DNA from 3 places in the Viridibacillus sp. FSL H8-0110 genome. Region 1 is predicted to be linked to each of the others. Evidence: a T-box and tRNA genes for the amino acid it is inferred to sense, from the RefSeq annotation. Region 1 holds a T-box; the other regions hold tRNA genes.
What was found. A T-box is a leader RNA that pairs with one kind of tRNA and senses whether it is charged. The one in region 1 lies ahead of thrS (threonine--tRNA ligase), so its partner is inferred to be a tRNA-Thr.
Positions count from the first base shown of each region.

Region 1 (4,764 bases):
CTATACATCAAGTATTCTCAACTTCTAATTTTGACATATTTTGTAATTAAATAAGGAAATAAGGTAACTTAAAGCAAATGTTTTATCAAAAAATAGCAAGATGATATTTTTTTAGGATTAAGAGTATACGAAAAAGGTGACTGAGACATTAATGTCTCAGTCACCTTTCTATTATTAGAAATTACTTATTCAAAAGAAACGTCAGCTTTTAAATTCACTAAGAAATCTTCAATCGCAATGCTTTCAGAATCTTGAGAGCCATAGCGACGTACGTTTACACTACCTGCTTCTAATTCTTTATCACCTAATACAAGCATGTAAGGAATTTTCTTCATTTGTGCTTCACGGATTTTGTAGCCAAGTTTTTCTTCACGATCATCCATTTCAACACGGAAGCCTGCTGCTTGAAGTTTTTCTTCTACTTGTTTTGCATAGTCGAAGTGAACTTCGTTTGATACAGGGATGATTTCTACTTGCACTGGCGCTAACCAAGTTGGGAATGCACCTTTGTATTCTTCTATCAAGAAAGCTACAAAACGTTCCATTGTTGATACAACACCACGGTGGATAACAACAGGACGATGTGGTTTACCATCTTCACCAACATAGCTTAGATCAAAGCGTTCTGGTAATAAGAAGTCAAGTTGAACTGTTGATAAAGTTTCTTCTTTACCAATTGCAGTTTTTACTTGAACGTCAAGTTTTGGACCATAGAATGCTGCTTCGCCTTCAGCTTCGAAGTAATCTAAGCCTAGTTCATCCATTGCTTCTTTTAGCATACCTTGCGCTTTTTCCCACATTGCATCATCATCGAAGTATTTTTCAGTATCAGCTGGGTCACGGTAAGACAGACGGAATGAGTAATCATTTAAATCAAAGTCTTTATAAACTCCAAGCACTAATTCTACTACACGTTTAAATTCTTCTTTAATTTGGTCTGGACGAACGAAAATATGCGCATCATTTAGAGTCATACCACGTACACGTTGAAGTCCTGATACAGCACCTGACATTTCGTAACGGTGCATTGTACCAAGTTCAGCAATACGTAATGGCAGGTTACGATATGAGTGCATTGACGATTTGTAAACCATCATATGGTGTGGACAGTTCATCGGGCGTAATACAAATGTTTCGTTATCCACTTCCATTGGTGGGAACATATCATCTTGATAGTGTGCCCAGTGTCCTGAAGTTTCATATAACTCTTTTGAACCCAATACAGGAGTATAAACATGTTTATAACCAAGAGACAATTCTTTGTCTACGATATAACGTTCAATTGTACGACGAATTGTCGCACCATTTGGTAACCATAACGGTAGACCTTGACCTACTTTTTGAGAAGTAGTGAATAATTCAAGTTCTTTACCAATTTTACGGTGATCACGTTCTTTTGCTTCTTCTAGCATTTGAAGATGTGCTTTTAGATCGTCTTTTGTAAAGAATGCTGTTCCGTAAATACGTTGTAGCATTTTGTTATCTGAATTACCTCTCCAGTATGCACCAGCGATTGATAACAATTTAAATTCTTTAATCTTACCTGTAGATGGAACGTGTACACCACGGCAAAGGTCGAAGAAATCGCCTTGTTCGTAGATTGATACTTGCTCATCTGCAGGAATAGCTTCGATAAGTTCTAATTTATATTCATCATCAATTGCAGTGAAGCGTTCGATTGCTTCAGCACGTGATATGTCTTGGCGAGTGATGACGATATTTTCAGAAATGATTTTTTTCATTTCTTTTTCGATTTTCAGAAGATCATCAGCAGTGATTGGTTCTGGTGAGTCGATATCGTAGTAGAAACCACCTTCAATTACTGGACCTACTCCAAGTTTTACACCAGGGAACATACGTTTAACAGCTTGCGCTAAAAGGTGAGCTGTAGAATGACGCATTACTTCTAATGCTTCAGAATCAGAAGGTGTTACGATTGCAATGTCACCGTCTTCTTCTAAAGGTGTTGTTAAATCTACTAATTGTCCGTTGAATTTACCAACGATTGCTTTTTTACGAAGTCCCGGGCTAATTGATTGTGCAATTTCTTCAGTTGTTGTACCTTTTGAAAATTCCTTTACTGCGCCATCTGGGAATTTTAAATTAATCATGTCTGCCATTTTGTAATCTCCTTTTAGTTTTATTTATTTTAGCCTTACGAGAGGTTTAGGGCCGCACGATGCGGGTCACGCTGTCGTTGCCACAGGACGTGGCGTTTTTAGACTTTTTTCCTTTAAGTGGGCCGCTTCAGCATTTAGATAAATTTCTAGCTTCAGCGGCCAGACTCTCGAGGTCACTTCCACTTTCTCGGACAAAAGCTAAAAAACGCTTTTGTTTCGAAAGTTTCAGTGCTTGTCGAGTCTGAACGGGCCGCTTTAGCATTTAGATAAAAACGCAAAAAAGCCCCATCCCAAAAGGGACGAGGCTGTATTCTCGTGGTTCCACCCTTCTTCCTTCTACTGCCAACACTTAAAAAGAGTGCAGGTATAGACGAAGCTCTCGATCGGCTAACGGGCCGTTACCGTCGACAATTACTAGTACATTCACTGTCGCTGCTCCAAGGGGGTAAATAATTTGCCGTACTAAGAAGCTTCCAGCCTAGGCTTCTCTCTCTAAAAGTCGTACAAAAAATTGTTGTCCTTTTCAAAGCATTTTTTATATTATGACTGAAAGTATACGCTCGATTAAGTTTAAAATCAAGTAGGAAAAAAAGTCAATCAAAAAAATGCAACTATTTCTGATCTCTTCGGTTTTGCCCACTCATTCGGATTGGTGTCGTCACAGCTTTAATACGCTCCATAATTCGTGAAGCTTTTAACATATCACGATCACCTTTTTGGTTATAAGCTAAATGGTCTTCTAATTCATCATATCCAAGATTCGAAGTGATGAATGTCGGCAATTGTTCCGCCATTCGGTAATGAAAAATCGTTCCCAAAATTTCGTCACGTGTCCAACTCGACAACGTTTCAGCGCCTAAGTCATCTAGCATTAAAACAGGCGCCTTTTTCACAAAATCTATTTTCTCTTGTAAAGATTGATCTTGGATTGAACCTTTCATTTCACGTAAAAACTCGGGTACAAATACTACAACCGATTTGATTTGTAAAGTCGCCAATTCATTGGCAATAGCCCCTAATACAAAAGATTTACCGACACCAAATTCACCATATAAATAAAAGCCTTTGTGAGGAAGTTCACCCGTTTCTTTAAATTCACGAACGAAATCCGCTGCGCGATTAGCGATATTCACACGTGAATGATCATCAATCATTAAATCTTTGATCGTCGCTCTTAACACGTCTTTTGGCATATGCATACTCGAAATCATAGAGGCAGCTTGACGACGCTCATCCTCCATGCGTTTTTGTTGACACGGTGTATATTCGACTTCTATTGAATCGCGGATAATTGATAATATTGGCACAAAGCCCTTTAATGCATTTTGACATTTTGCAACGGATACACATTCGTCACAATCATGTTTCTGTCCTGTATATTCATATAATTTACCTAGACCACGGTCTACCATATCTTTGTTTACTTCTTGATCGTTGTCAGCTAGAAATTGCTGGACACCTTTATTTTCAAGAATTTCTCGCTTCATTTGCTCGTATCGTTCTTGAAAAGTTTGTGAATCCATCACTTTTCTAAGTTGATTATTAATCGGTTCCATGTGAATCCACCTGCCCTTCCTCTATTCCTAGTTTCTCTAGAATTTTACGTCTTTCCTCTTCAAAATCGGTATCACTCTTAGCTGCTTCTTTTGAAGTTTCTTTTATAGTATCTTCTTTCTGAGGTTTCTTTTCTTTATTTTTCTTAAACCAGTCAGGGACTTTTTCTTCTCGACCACCGGTGTAACGTTTTTTCGTTGCAGGTTTTTGCTCAGCTGTTTTCCATTCCATATACTGCTTATGCTCTTTGCGCGCTAAGTCCATTGCTTCTTTCGTCGTTTTCACACCTTTTCGAATCCAATGTGAGGCAATCTTTTCGACATAGTTTTTAGTTAACTTCATGTCTGTACGTAAAAGAACATACTGAAGTAAGGCATTTACAACACCAATTGGCATTTGATATTGTAGGACAAGATTTTGAGCAAGCTGAATGTCAGCAGGGATTGGTTCTTTCCCATCAGCGATATCACGCAAGACATCAATTGGAGCAGTTGTTTCTAGGTAATGAATCAATAACTCTTCCTTCGTCTGCAAAGCTTGCTCTTTTGTAGTCTTTTTCTCTGCCTCATTAACTGCCGATTGGAAAGCTTGTTGCATAGCAGGTGGTTCTGTTGAAACAGTCAATTTGTAATAATCAGCTGCCGATTTCTTTAACCTTGACTCGGATAACATCATATGATCATCTAGAGCGAGCATAACAACTTTTTGCATATCTAATGGTGTTAAATGATATAAAAAAGCTAACTTTGCAATTGTTGCATTCGCTTCAGCAGTAAGTGCTGAAGATGGTACAAGTTGTTCTGACAATCCAGCTCTAAGTAAAGAAAAATCGAAGTCCTCGTAGTTAAATGGTAGTTCTTTAGGTTTCTCTCTTTCCTCAACTGTCTGCTCATTCGCAAAGGATGGTAAATGATGCTGCACAGGACGATAGACATCTGTAAATGTTCTTGACACTTCCTGATAGCCATCATTTGATGGACCCTTCTGAACGAAACGTTGGCGCAACTGTCTATAGGCTTGTTCACCAATTTTGCTAAATAAAAACATGGATAGTAAGGGATCATTAAAAAAAGCTGATGCTTCTAAAGGA
Region 1 covers NZ_JBBOPJ010000001.1:1,003,622-1,008,385, reverse strand. Annotated here, with positions in the region: gene thrS (threonine--tRNA ligase) at 186-2,120, opposite strand; T-box leader at 2,413-2,656, opposite strand; gene dnaI (primosomal protein DnaI) at 2,732-3,676, opposite strand; gene MHH98_RS04990 (replication initiation and membrane attachment family protein) at 3,663-4,764, opposite strand, start outside.

Region 2 (4,764 bases), 900 kb from region 1:
GTGACGCTGCGCCGAAAATGTATCGGGGCTAAACAATTCACCGAAGCTGTGGATGGACATCTTAGATGTCCGTGGTAGGAGAGCGTTCTAAGTGCTGTGAAGTCAGACCGGAAGGACTGGTGGAGCGCTTAGAAGTGAGAATGCCGGTATGAGTAGCGAAAGACGGGTGAGAATCCCGTCCACCGAATGACTAAGGTTTCCTGAGGAAGGCTCGTCCGCTCAGGGTTAGTCGGGACCTAAGCCGAGGCCGATAGGCGTAGGCGATGGACAACAGGTTGATATTCCTGTACCACCTATTTACCATTTGAGCAATGGGGGGACGCAGTAGGATAGGGTAAGCATGCTGTTGGTTATGCATGTTCAAGCAGTGAGGCGTGAAATGAGGCAAATCCCATTTCTATAACGTTGAGCTGTGATGACGAGGACGTATGTCCGGAGTTCCTGATTTCACACTGCCAAGAAAAGCCTCTAGCGAGGTAAAAGGTGCCCGTACCGCAAACCGACACAGGTAGTCGAGGAGAGAATCCTAAGGTGTGCGAGAGAACTCTCGTTAAGGAACTCGGCAAAATGACCCCGTAACTTCGGGAGAAGGGGTGCTCTAGTAGGGTGAAAGCCCGAGAGAGCCGCAGTGAATAGGCCCAGGCGACTGTTTAGCAAAAACACAGGTCTCTGCAAAACCGTAAGGTGACGTATAGGGGCTGACGCCTGCCCGGTGCTGGAAGGTTAAGAGGAGTGCTTAGCGCAAGCGAAGGTGCGAATTGAAGCCCCAGTAAACGGCGGCCGTAACTATAACGGTCCTAAGGTAGCGAAATTCCTTGTCGGGTAAGTTCCGACCCGCACGAAAGGCGTAACGATCTGGGCACTGTCTCAACGAGAGACTCGGTGAAATTATAGTACCTGTGAAGATGCAGGTTACCCGCGACAGGACGGAAAGACCCCGTGGAGCTTTACTGTAGCCTGATATTGAATTTTGATACATCTTGTACAGGATAGGTAGGAGCCAGAGATTCCGGAGCGCCAGCTTCGGAGGAGGCGTTGGTGGGATACTACCCTAGATGTATTGAACTTCTAACCCATGCCCCTTAGCGGGGTAGGAGACAGTGTCAGGCGGGCAGTTTGACTGGGGCGGTCGCCTCCTAAAGAGTAACGGAGGCGCCCAAAGGTTCCCTCAGAATGGTTGGAAATCATTCGTAGAGTGTAAAGGCATAAGGGAGCTTGACTGCGAGACCTACAAGTCGAGCAGGGTCGAAAGACGGGCTTAGTGATCCGGTGGTTCCGCATGGAAGGGCCATCGCTCAACGGATAAAAGCTACCCCGGGGATAACAGGCTTATCTCCCCCAAGAGTCCACATCGACGGGGAGGTTTGGCACCTCGATGTCGGCTCATCGCATCCTGGGGCTGTAGTCGGTCCCAAGGGTTGGGCTGTTCGCCCATTAAAGCGGTACGCGAGCTGGGTTCAGAACGTCGTGAGACAGTTCGGTCCCTATCCGTCGTGGGCGTAGGAAATTTGAGAGGAGCTGTCCTTAGTACGAGAGGACCGGGATGGACACACCGCTGGTGTACCAGTTGTTCTGCCAAGGGCATCGCTGGGTAGCTATGTGTGGACGGGATAAGTGCTGAAAGCATCTAAGCATGAAGCCCCCCTCAAGATGAGATTTCCCATTACGCAAGTAAGTAAGATCCCTCAAAGACGATGAGGTAGATAGGTTCGAGGTGGAAGTGTGGCGACATACGGAGCTGACGAATACTAATAGATCGAGGACTTAACCAAATTTTACTTAACAAACTTCAATGTAATTTATCCAGTTTTGAGAGAACAAGAAAAACTTATTAAAAAAGTTTAAAAAACACTTGCTTTTAGCTAAGTGAAGTGATATAATAATTCTTGTCTTAAAATAGTCTAGTGACGATAGCAAAGAGGTCACACCCGTTCCCATGCCGAACACGGAAGTTAAGCTCTTTAGCGCCGATGGTAGTTGGGGGTTTCCCCCTGTGAGAGTAGGACGTTGCTAGGCACATCAAAGCACAGCTGATTTAATCAGTTGTGCTTTTTTATTTAGAAAATAGTTATAATAGGTAGGGTTGTGGAATTCTTGATTTCTCCATATTGCGTATGGAACTTTTTATCATCAGATAATTCGTTTTCAACTTATTTTCATATACAATCGATGTGCAGAGTTATTAGATAAGTATTGAATCACTGAATATCAGCTCCAATTTACAAATCCGCCATTAGCTACTCTTGAGTTGTGTAAAACGGATATAGACAGGCATCCAATTATTGCATTTTATAATTGTGAAATGCTGAGTTTCTTTGTTTTACATAATAATTTGGATGTGTAGTCATATTCAGATAATTCCAATACAATTTTATTAGGCTCATGCTTAACAAATTATTTGTATTATAGAAAAGGTTATGCAACAAACATACTATCTCAGTTACCGATGTATATAAAAGGAAAATATCCGCTTATTAATGGAATAGTTCTAGCAGCTAATGATGGTAATATAGTTGCGCAGGAATTATACAGAAAAGTGGAGTTTGTGTATAAAAGTATAAGAATCCAAATTGAAAATAGTCCACCAATTGTTATGAAAATATCATTTTAATAGCCTTTAGGAGCATAATCGATATATGTTGGTAATCTAACGTTAGATTACGCTTAAAACGCCTTAAAACGCTTAAATAGGGTTTTTATGATAGTTAGAATTGCTGTAAAAAATATAGGTATATTTAAATGCATAATAATTAAAACTTTTTTCCTTAAATAGCTTGAAATGTTTTAATATGCTGTTATAATAATATTTGTGTTCGATAAAAGTAACATCTAAAGAAGCGATAATATTATTGTTCCGAAGTAGCTCAGTGGTAGAGCAATCGGCTGTTAACCGATCGGTCGTAGGTTCGAGTCCTACCTTCGGAGCCATTTTTTTGTCTATGCTTCCATAGCTCAGCAGGTAGAGTGCTTCCATGGTAAGGAAGAGGTCACCGGTTCGAGCCCGGTTGGAAGCTTTCAATTATTTATCCAGAAGTAGAAAAATATCGAATTTTGTTTAGTAAGATGAATTTTTTAATATTTTTTAAATAAAGTATTGCATTTTTATTTAAATAGTGTTAATATAATTCTTGTCCTGTTTTAAGCAGTACAGCATTAATGGCCCCTTGGTCAAGCGGTTAAGACACCGCCCTTTCACGGCGGTAACACGGGTTCGAATCCCGTAGGGGTCACCATTTTTAAAAATTATTTTACATATCCATGGAGGATTAGCTCAGCTGGGAGAGCACCTGCCTTACAAGCAGGGGGTCGGCGGTTCGATCCCGTCATCCTCCACCATATTTTTTTCGGAGGGGTAGCGAAGAGGCTAAACGCGGCGGACTGTAAATCCGCTCCTTCGGGTTCGGCGGTTCGAATCCGTCCCCCTCCACCATTTTTTTATATAAAATATTCATTATTCATTGTTGGGGTATAGCCAAGCGGTAAGGCAACGGATTTTGATTCCGTCATGCCCTGGTTCGAATCCAGGTACCCCAGCCATTTTTAATTTTATGAGCCATTAGCTCAGTTGGTAGAGCATCTGACTTTTAATCAGAGGGTCGTAGGTTCGAATCCTACATGGCTCACTTTCATATAAAATTTCAACCTCTTTCTACACTTTGTAGAGAGAGGTTTTTTTGTGGTTAGTAGTGTAAAAAAATAAGGGGTCCCCTATACTTTTCAAGGGGTATTTTTAATAGAGTGCGTAACTTTGTATAACTACTGATAAATTCAATTTGAACAATAGTGTAGTACTTACTTTTGTTGCAACTTTGTTCTCTATTTAAGTGTTTAATATTTTGTATAAATATTCAGAATTTTGTGGGGTTGAGCCAACATGATTCTAGCATTTACAATATAGGTAATACACAAAGGGGGAATAAAATAATGCATAAATTAAATGTTTCATTAATAGGTGTACCAATGGATCTTGGTCAAACACGTCGTGGGGTTGATATGGGACCAAGTGCGATCCGATATGCGGGCGCTGTAGAAAGATTAGAAGCAATGGGCTATGAAGTGATAGACGAGGGTGATATTGAGATTGGGATATCTGAGCGTGAGGTATCAGCTGATACAAACTTACGAAATTTATCAGCTGTAACTGAAGCCAGTACAAAGCTTGCAAATAAGGTACATGATGTCGTTTTACAAAATCATTTTCCGCTTGTGCTTGGTGGAGATCATAGTATTGCAATAGGCACACTTGCAGGTTTATCAGACCATTATGAGAATTTAGGAGTTATTTGGTATGATGCACATGCAGATTTGAATACAGGTGATACTTCACCATCTGGTAATATTCATGGTATGCCACTAGCTGTAAGTATTGGACTTGGTCATGAAAAGCTGGTAAACATTCGTGATTATGCTCCAAAAGTGAAACCTGAGAATATTGTAATTATAGGTGCTCGCTCGGTGGATCCAGGGGAACGTGAATTAATAAAAGAAAAAGGAATTAAAGTGTACACCATGCATGAAATTGATAGAGTGGGAATGACTAAAGTTATTCAAGATGCAATTATTTATTTGAGAGGGAAAAATGTAGATGGATTGCATTTGTCACTGGATCTAGATGGAATAGACCCGCTTTACACGCCAGGAGTTGGGACGCCTGTTCCAGGAGGTATTACATATCGTGAAAGCCATTTAGCGATGGAGATGTTATATGAATCAGAAATGATTACCTCAGCTGAATTTGTAGAAGTAAATCCAATCCTAGATGAA
Region 2 covers NZ_JBBOPJ010000001.1:108,105-112,868, forward strand. Annotated here, with positions in the region: rRNA gene MHH98_RS00560 (23S ribosomal RNA) at 1-1,772, shown strand, start outside; rRNA gene rrf (5S ribosomal RNA) at 1,901-2,016, shown strand; tRNA gene MHH98_RS00570 (tRNA-Asn) at 2,854-2,928, shown strand; tRNA gene MHH98_RS00575 (tRNA-Thr) at 2,942-3,014, shown strand; tRNA gene MHH98_RS00580 (tRNA-Glu) at 3,159-3,233, shown strand; tRNA gene MHH98_RS00585 (tRNA-Val) at 3,261-3,336, shown strand; tRNA gene MHH98_RS00590 (tRNA-Tyr) at 3,347-3,430, shown strand; tRNA gene MHH98_RS00595 (tRNA-Gln) at 3,463-3,537, shown strand; tRNA gene MHH98_RS00600 (tRNA-Lys) at 3,551-3,623, shown strand; gene rocF (arginase) at 3,925-4,764, shown strand, end outside.
Region 2: it encodes a tRNA-Thr, which carries the amino acid that the T-box ahead of thrS (threonine--tRNA ligase) is inferred to sense. The anticodon was not compared.

Region 3 (4,764 bases), 900 kb from region 1:
CGTCCGCTCAGGGTTAGTCGGGACCTAAGCCGAGGCCGATAGGCGTAGGCGATGGACAACAGGTTGATATTCCTGTACCACCTATTTACCATTTGAGCAATGGGGGGACGCAGTAGGATAGGGTAAGCATGCTGTTGGTTATGCATGTTCAAGCAGTGAGGCGTGAAATGAGGCAAATCCCATTTCTATAACGTTGAGCTGTGATGACGAGGACGTATGTCCGGAGTTCCTGATTTCACACTGCCAAGAAAAGCCTCTAGCGAGGTAAAAGGTGCCCGTACCGCAAACCGACACAGGTAGTCGAGGAGAGAATCCTAAGGTGTGCGAGAGAACTCTCGTTAAGGAACTCGGCAAAATGACCCCGTAACTTCGGGAGAAGGGGTGCTCTAGTAGGGTGAAAGCCCGAGAGAGCCGCAGTGAATAGGCCCAGGCGACTGTTTAGCAAAAACACAGGTCTCTGCAAAACCGTAAGGTGACGTATAGGGGCTGACGCCTGCCCGGTGCTGGAAGGTTAAGAGGAGTGCTTAGCGCAAGCGAAGGTGCGAATTGAAGCCCCAGTAAACGGCGGCCGTAACTATAACGGTCCTAAGGTAGCGAAATTCCTTGTCGGGTAAGTTCCGACCCGCACGAAAGGCGTAACGATCTGGGCACTGTCTCAACGAGAGACTCGGTGAAATTATAGTACCTGTGAAGATGCAGGTTACCCGCGACAGGACGGAAAGACCCCGTGGAGCTTTACTGTAGCCTGATATTGAATTTTGATACATCTTGTACAGGATAGGTAGGAGCCAGAGATTCCGGAGCGCCAGCTTCGGAGGAGGCGTTGGTGGGATACTACCCTAGATGTATTGAACTTCTAACCCATGCCCCTTAGCGGGGTAGGAGACAGTGTCAGGCGGGCAGTTTGACTGGGGCGGTCGCCTCCTAAAGAGTAACGGAGGCGCCCAAAGGTTCCCTCAGAATGGTTGGAAATCATTCGTAGAGTGTAAAGGCATAAGGGAGCTTGACTGCGAGACCTACAAGTCGAGCAGGGTCGAAAGACGGGCTTAGTGATCCGGTGGTTCCGCATGGAAGGGCCATCGCTCAACGGATAAAAGCTACCCCGGGGATAACAGGCTTATCTCCCCCAAGAGTCCACATCGACGGGGAGGTTTGGCACCTCGATGTCGGCTCATCGCATCCTGGGGCTGTAGTCGGTCCCAAGGGTTGGGCTGTTCGCCCATTAAAGCGGTACGCGAGCTGGGTTCAGAACGTCGTGAGACAGTTCGGTCCCTATCCGTCGTGGGCGTAGGAAATTTGAGAGGAGCTGTCCTTAGTACGAGAGGACCGGGATGGACACACCGCTGGTGTACCAGTTGTTCTGCCAAGGGCATCGCTGGGTAGCTATGTGTGGACGGGATAAGTGCTGAAAGCATCTAAGCATGAAGCCCCCCTCAAGATGAGATTTCCCATTACGCAAGTAAGTAAGATCCCTCAAAGACGATGAGGTAGATAGGTTCGAGGTGGAAGTGTGGCGACATACGGAGCTGACGAATACTAATAGATCGAGGACTTAACCAAATTTTACTTAACAAACTTCAATGTAATTTATCCAGTTTTGAGAGAACAAGAAAAACTTATTAAAAAAGTTTAAAAAACACTTGCTTTTAGCTAAGTGAAGTGATATAATAATTCTTGTCTTAAAATAGTCTAGTGACGATAGCAAAGAGGTCACACCCGTTCCCATGCCGAACACGGAAGTTAAGCTCTTTAGCGCCGATGGTAGTTGGGGGTTTCCCCCTGTGAGAGTAGGACGTTGCTAGGCGAATAATATGGAGGATTAGCTCAGCTGGGAGAGCACCTGCCTTACAAGCAGGGGGTCGGCGGTTCGATCCCGTCATCCTCCACCATTTTTCAAATAAACATTGCCGGTGTAGCTCAGTTGGTAGAGCAACTGACTTGTAATCAGTAGGTCGAGGGTTCGACTCCTTTCGCCGGCACCATTCATTTTATTTGAGCCATTAGCTCAGTTGGTAGAGCATCTGACTTTTAATCAGAGGGTCGTAGGTTCGAATCCTACATGGCTCACCATTTTTTAAAAAACATTATATGCGGGTGTGGCGGAACTGGCAGACGCACTAGACTTAGGATCTAGCGCCGCAAGGCGTGGGGGTTCGACTCCCTTCACCCGCACCATAATTTTTAAGTTTATCAGCATATTGCGGAAGTAGTTCAGTGGTAGAACACCACCTTGCCAAGGTGGGGGTCGCGAGTTCGAACCTCGTCTTCCGCTCCAAAATATGCCGGGGTGGCGGAACTGGCAGACGCACAGGACTTAAAATCCTGCGGTAGGTGACTACCGTACCGGTTCGATTCCGGTCCTCGGCACCATTTCTTTTAATTTAATACAAGTGATAATATATGCGCCCGTAGCTCAATTGGATAGAGCGTCTGACTACGGATCAGAAGGTTGTGGATTCGACTTCTGCCGGGCGCGCCATTAACGGGAAGTAGCTCAGCTTGGTAGAGCACTTGGTTTGGGACCAAGGGGTCGCAGGTTCGAATCCTGTCTTCCCGACCATTATTACTTATACCCATACGGGGCCTTAGCTCAGCTGGGAGAGCGCCTGCCTTGCACGCAGGAGGTCAGCGGTTCGATCCCGCTAGGCTCCACCATATATATCTTATGAACCTTGAAAACTGAACATGCAAGACGTTAATCAATAAATGTTTTTGAACATCAACTCTGTTGGTGGATCAAAACAAAAATAGATATCATCTTCGGATGATACGCTAGCAAAGCTAATGAGCTTTCAAACTACTTTTATGGAGAGTTTGATCCTGGCTCAGGACGAACGCTGGCGGCGTGCCTAATACATGCAAGTCGAGCGAATGATGAAGAAGCTTGCTTCTTCTGATTTAGCGGCGGACGGGTGAGTAACACGTGGGCAACCTACCTAGTAGATTGGGATAACTCCGGGAAACCGGGGCTAATACCGAATAATCCATTTTGTCACATGGCAAAATGCTGAAAGGCGGTTTCGGCTGTCACTACTAGATGGGCCCGCGGTGCATTAGCTAGTTGGTGGGGTAACGGCCTACCAAGGCAACGATGCATAGCCGACCTGAGAGGGTGATCGGCCACATTGGGACTGAGACACGGCCCAAACTCCTACGGGAGGCAGCAGTAGGGAATCTTCCACAATGGACGAAAGTCTGATGGAGCAACGCCGCGTGAGTGATGAAGGTTTTCGGATCGTAAAACTCTGTTGTAAGGGAAGAACAAGTACGTTAGTAACTGAACGTACCTTGACGGTACCTTATTAGAAAGCCACGGCTAACTACGTGCCAGCAGCCGCGGTAATACGTAGGTGGCAAGCGTTGTCCGGATTTATTGGGCGTAAAGCGCGCGCAGGTGGTTTCTTAAGTCTGATGTGAAAGCCCACGGCTCAACCGTGGAGGGTCATTGGAAACTGGGAGACTTGAGTGCAGAAGAGGAAAGTGGAATTCCAAGTGTAGCGGTGAAATGCGTAGAGATTTGGAGGAACACCAGTGGCGAAGGCGACTTTCTGGTCTGTAACTGACACTGAGGCGCGAAAGCGTGGGGAGCAAACAGGATTAGATACCCTGGTAGTCCACGCCGTAAACGATGAGTGCTAAGTGTTAGGGGGTTTCCGCCCCTTAGTGCTGCAGCTAACGCATTAAGCACTCCGCCTGGGGAGTACGGCCGCAAGGTTGAAACTCAAAGGAATTGACGGGGGCCCGCACAAGCGGTGGAGCATGTGGTTTAATTCGAAGCAACGCGAAGAACCTTACCAGGTCTTGACATCCCAATGACCGCTCTAGAGATAGAGTTTTCCCTTCGGGGACATTGGTGACAGGTGGTGCATGGTTGTCGTCAGCTCGTGTCGTGAGATGTTGGGTTAAGTCCCGCAACGAGCGCAACCCTTGATCTTAGTTGCCATCATTTAGTTGGGCACTCTAAGGTGACTGCCGGTGACAAACCGGAGGAAGGTGGGGATGACGTCAAATCATCATGCCCCTTATGACCTGGGCTACACACGTGCTACAATGGACGATACAAAGAGTCGCTAACTCGCGAGGGTATGCTAATCTCATAAAATCGTTCTCAGTTCGGATTGTAGGCTGCAACTCGCCTACATGAAGCCGGAATCGCTAGTAATCGTGGATCAGCATGCCACGGTGAATACGTTCCCGGGCCTTGTACACACCGCCCGTCACACCACGAGAGTTTGTAACACCCGAAGTCGGTGAGGTAACCTTTATGGAGCCAGCCGCCGAAGGTGGGATAGATGATTGGGGTGAAGTCGTAACAAGGTAGCCGTATCGGAAGGTGCGGCTGGATCACCTCCTTTCTAAGGATAATTACGGAAACAGATCTTGGATCTGTCGATTAACGTCTTGCGTTCAGTTTTGAAGGTTTATAAAACCTTATATTTTTCCGAAAAAGGGGCCTATAGCTCAGCTGGTTAGAGCGCACGCCTGATAAGCGTGAGGTCGATGGTTCGAGTCCATTTAGGCCCACCATTTTTCTTTTTTTGGGGCCTTAGCTCAGCTGGGAGAGCGCCTGCCTTGCACGCAGGAGGTCAGCGGTTCGATCCCGCTAGGCTCCACCAATATTGTTCTTTGAAAACTGGATAAAACGACATTGAAGCAAATTAAGTAACACATTTTTTATTATTAAGTTTTTTAGGCTTAATAACTAACTTTTAGGTTAAGTTATTAAGGGCGCATGGCGGATGCCTTGGCACTAGGAGCCGAAGA
Region 3 covers NZ_JBBOPJ010000001.1:102,235-106,998, forward strand. Annotated here, with positions in the region: rRNA gene MHH98_RS00490 (23S ribosomal RNA) at 1-1,560, shown strand, start outside; rRNA gene rrf (5S ribosomal RNA) at 1,689-1,804, shown strand; tRNA gene MHH98_RS00500 (tRNA-Val) at 1,814-1,889, shown strand; tRNA gene MHH98_RS00505 (tRNA-Thr) at 1,907-1,982, shown strand; tRNA gene MHH98_RS00510 (tRNA-Lys) at 1,995-2,070, shown strand; tRNA gene MHH98_RS00515 (tRNA-Leu) at 2,091-2,175, shown strand; tRNA gene MHH98_RS00520 (tRNA-Gly) at 2,201-2,275, shown strand; tRNA gene MHH98_RS00525 (tRNA-Leu) at 2,282-2,370, shown strand; tRNA gene MHH98_RS00530 (tRNA-Arg) at 2,403-2,479, shown strand; tRNA gene MHH98_RS00535 (tRNA-Pro) at 2,484-2,560, shown strand; tRNA gene MHH98_RS00540 (tRNA-Ala) at 2,580-2,655, shown strand; rRNA gene MHH98_RS00545 (16S ribosomal RNA) at 2,803-4,355, shown strand; tRNA gene MHH98_RS00550 (tRNA-Ile) at 4,451-4,527, shown strand; tRNA gene MHH98_RS00555 (tRNA-Ala) at 4,541-4,616, shown strand; rRNA gene MHH98_RS00560 (23S ribosomal RNA) at 4,713-4,764, shown strand, end outside.
Region 3: it encodes a tRNA-Thr, which carries the amino acid that the T-box ahead of thrS (threonine--tRNA ligase) is inferred to sense. The anticodon was not compared.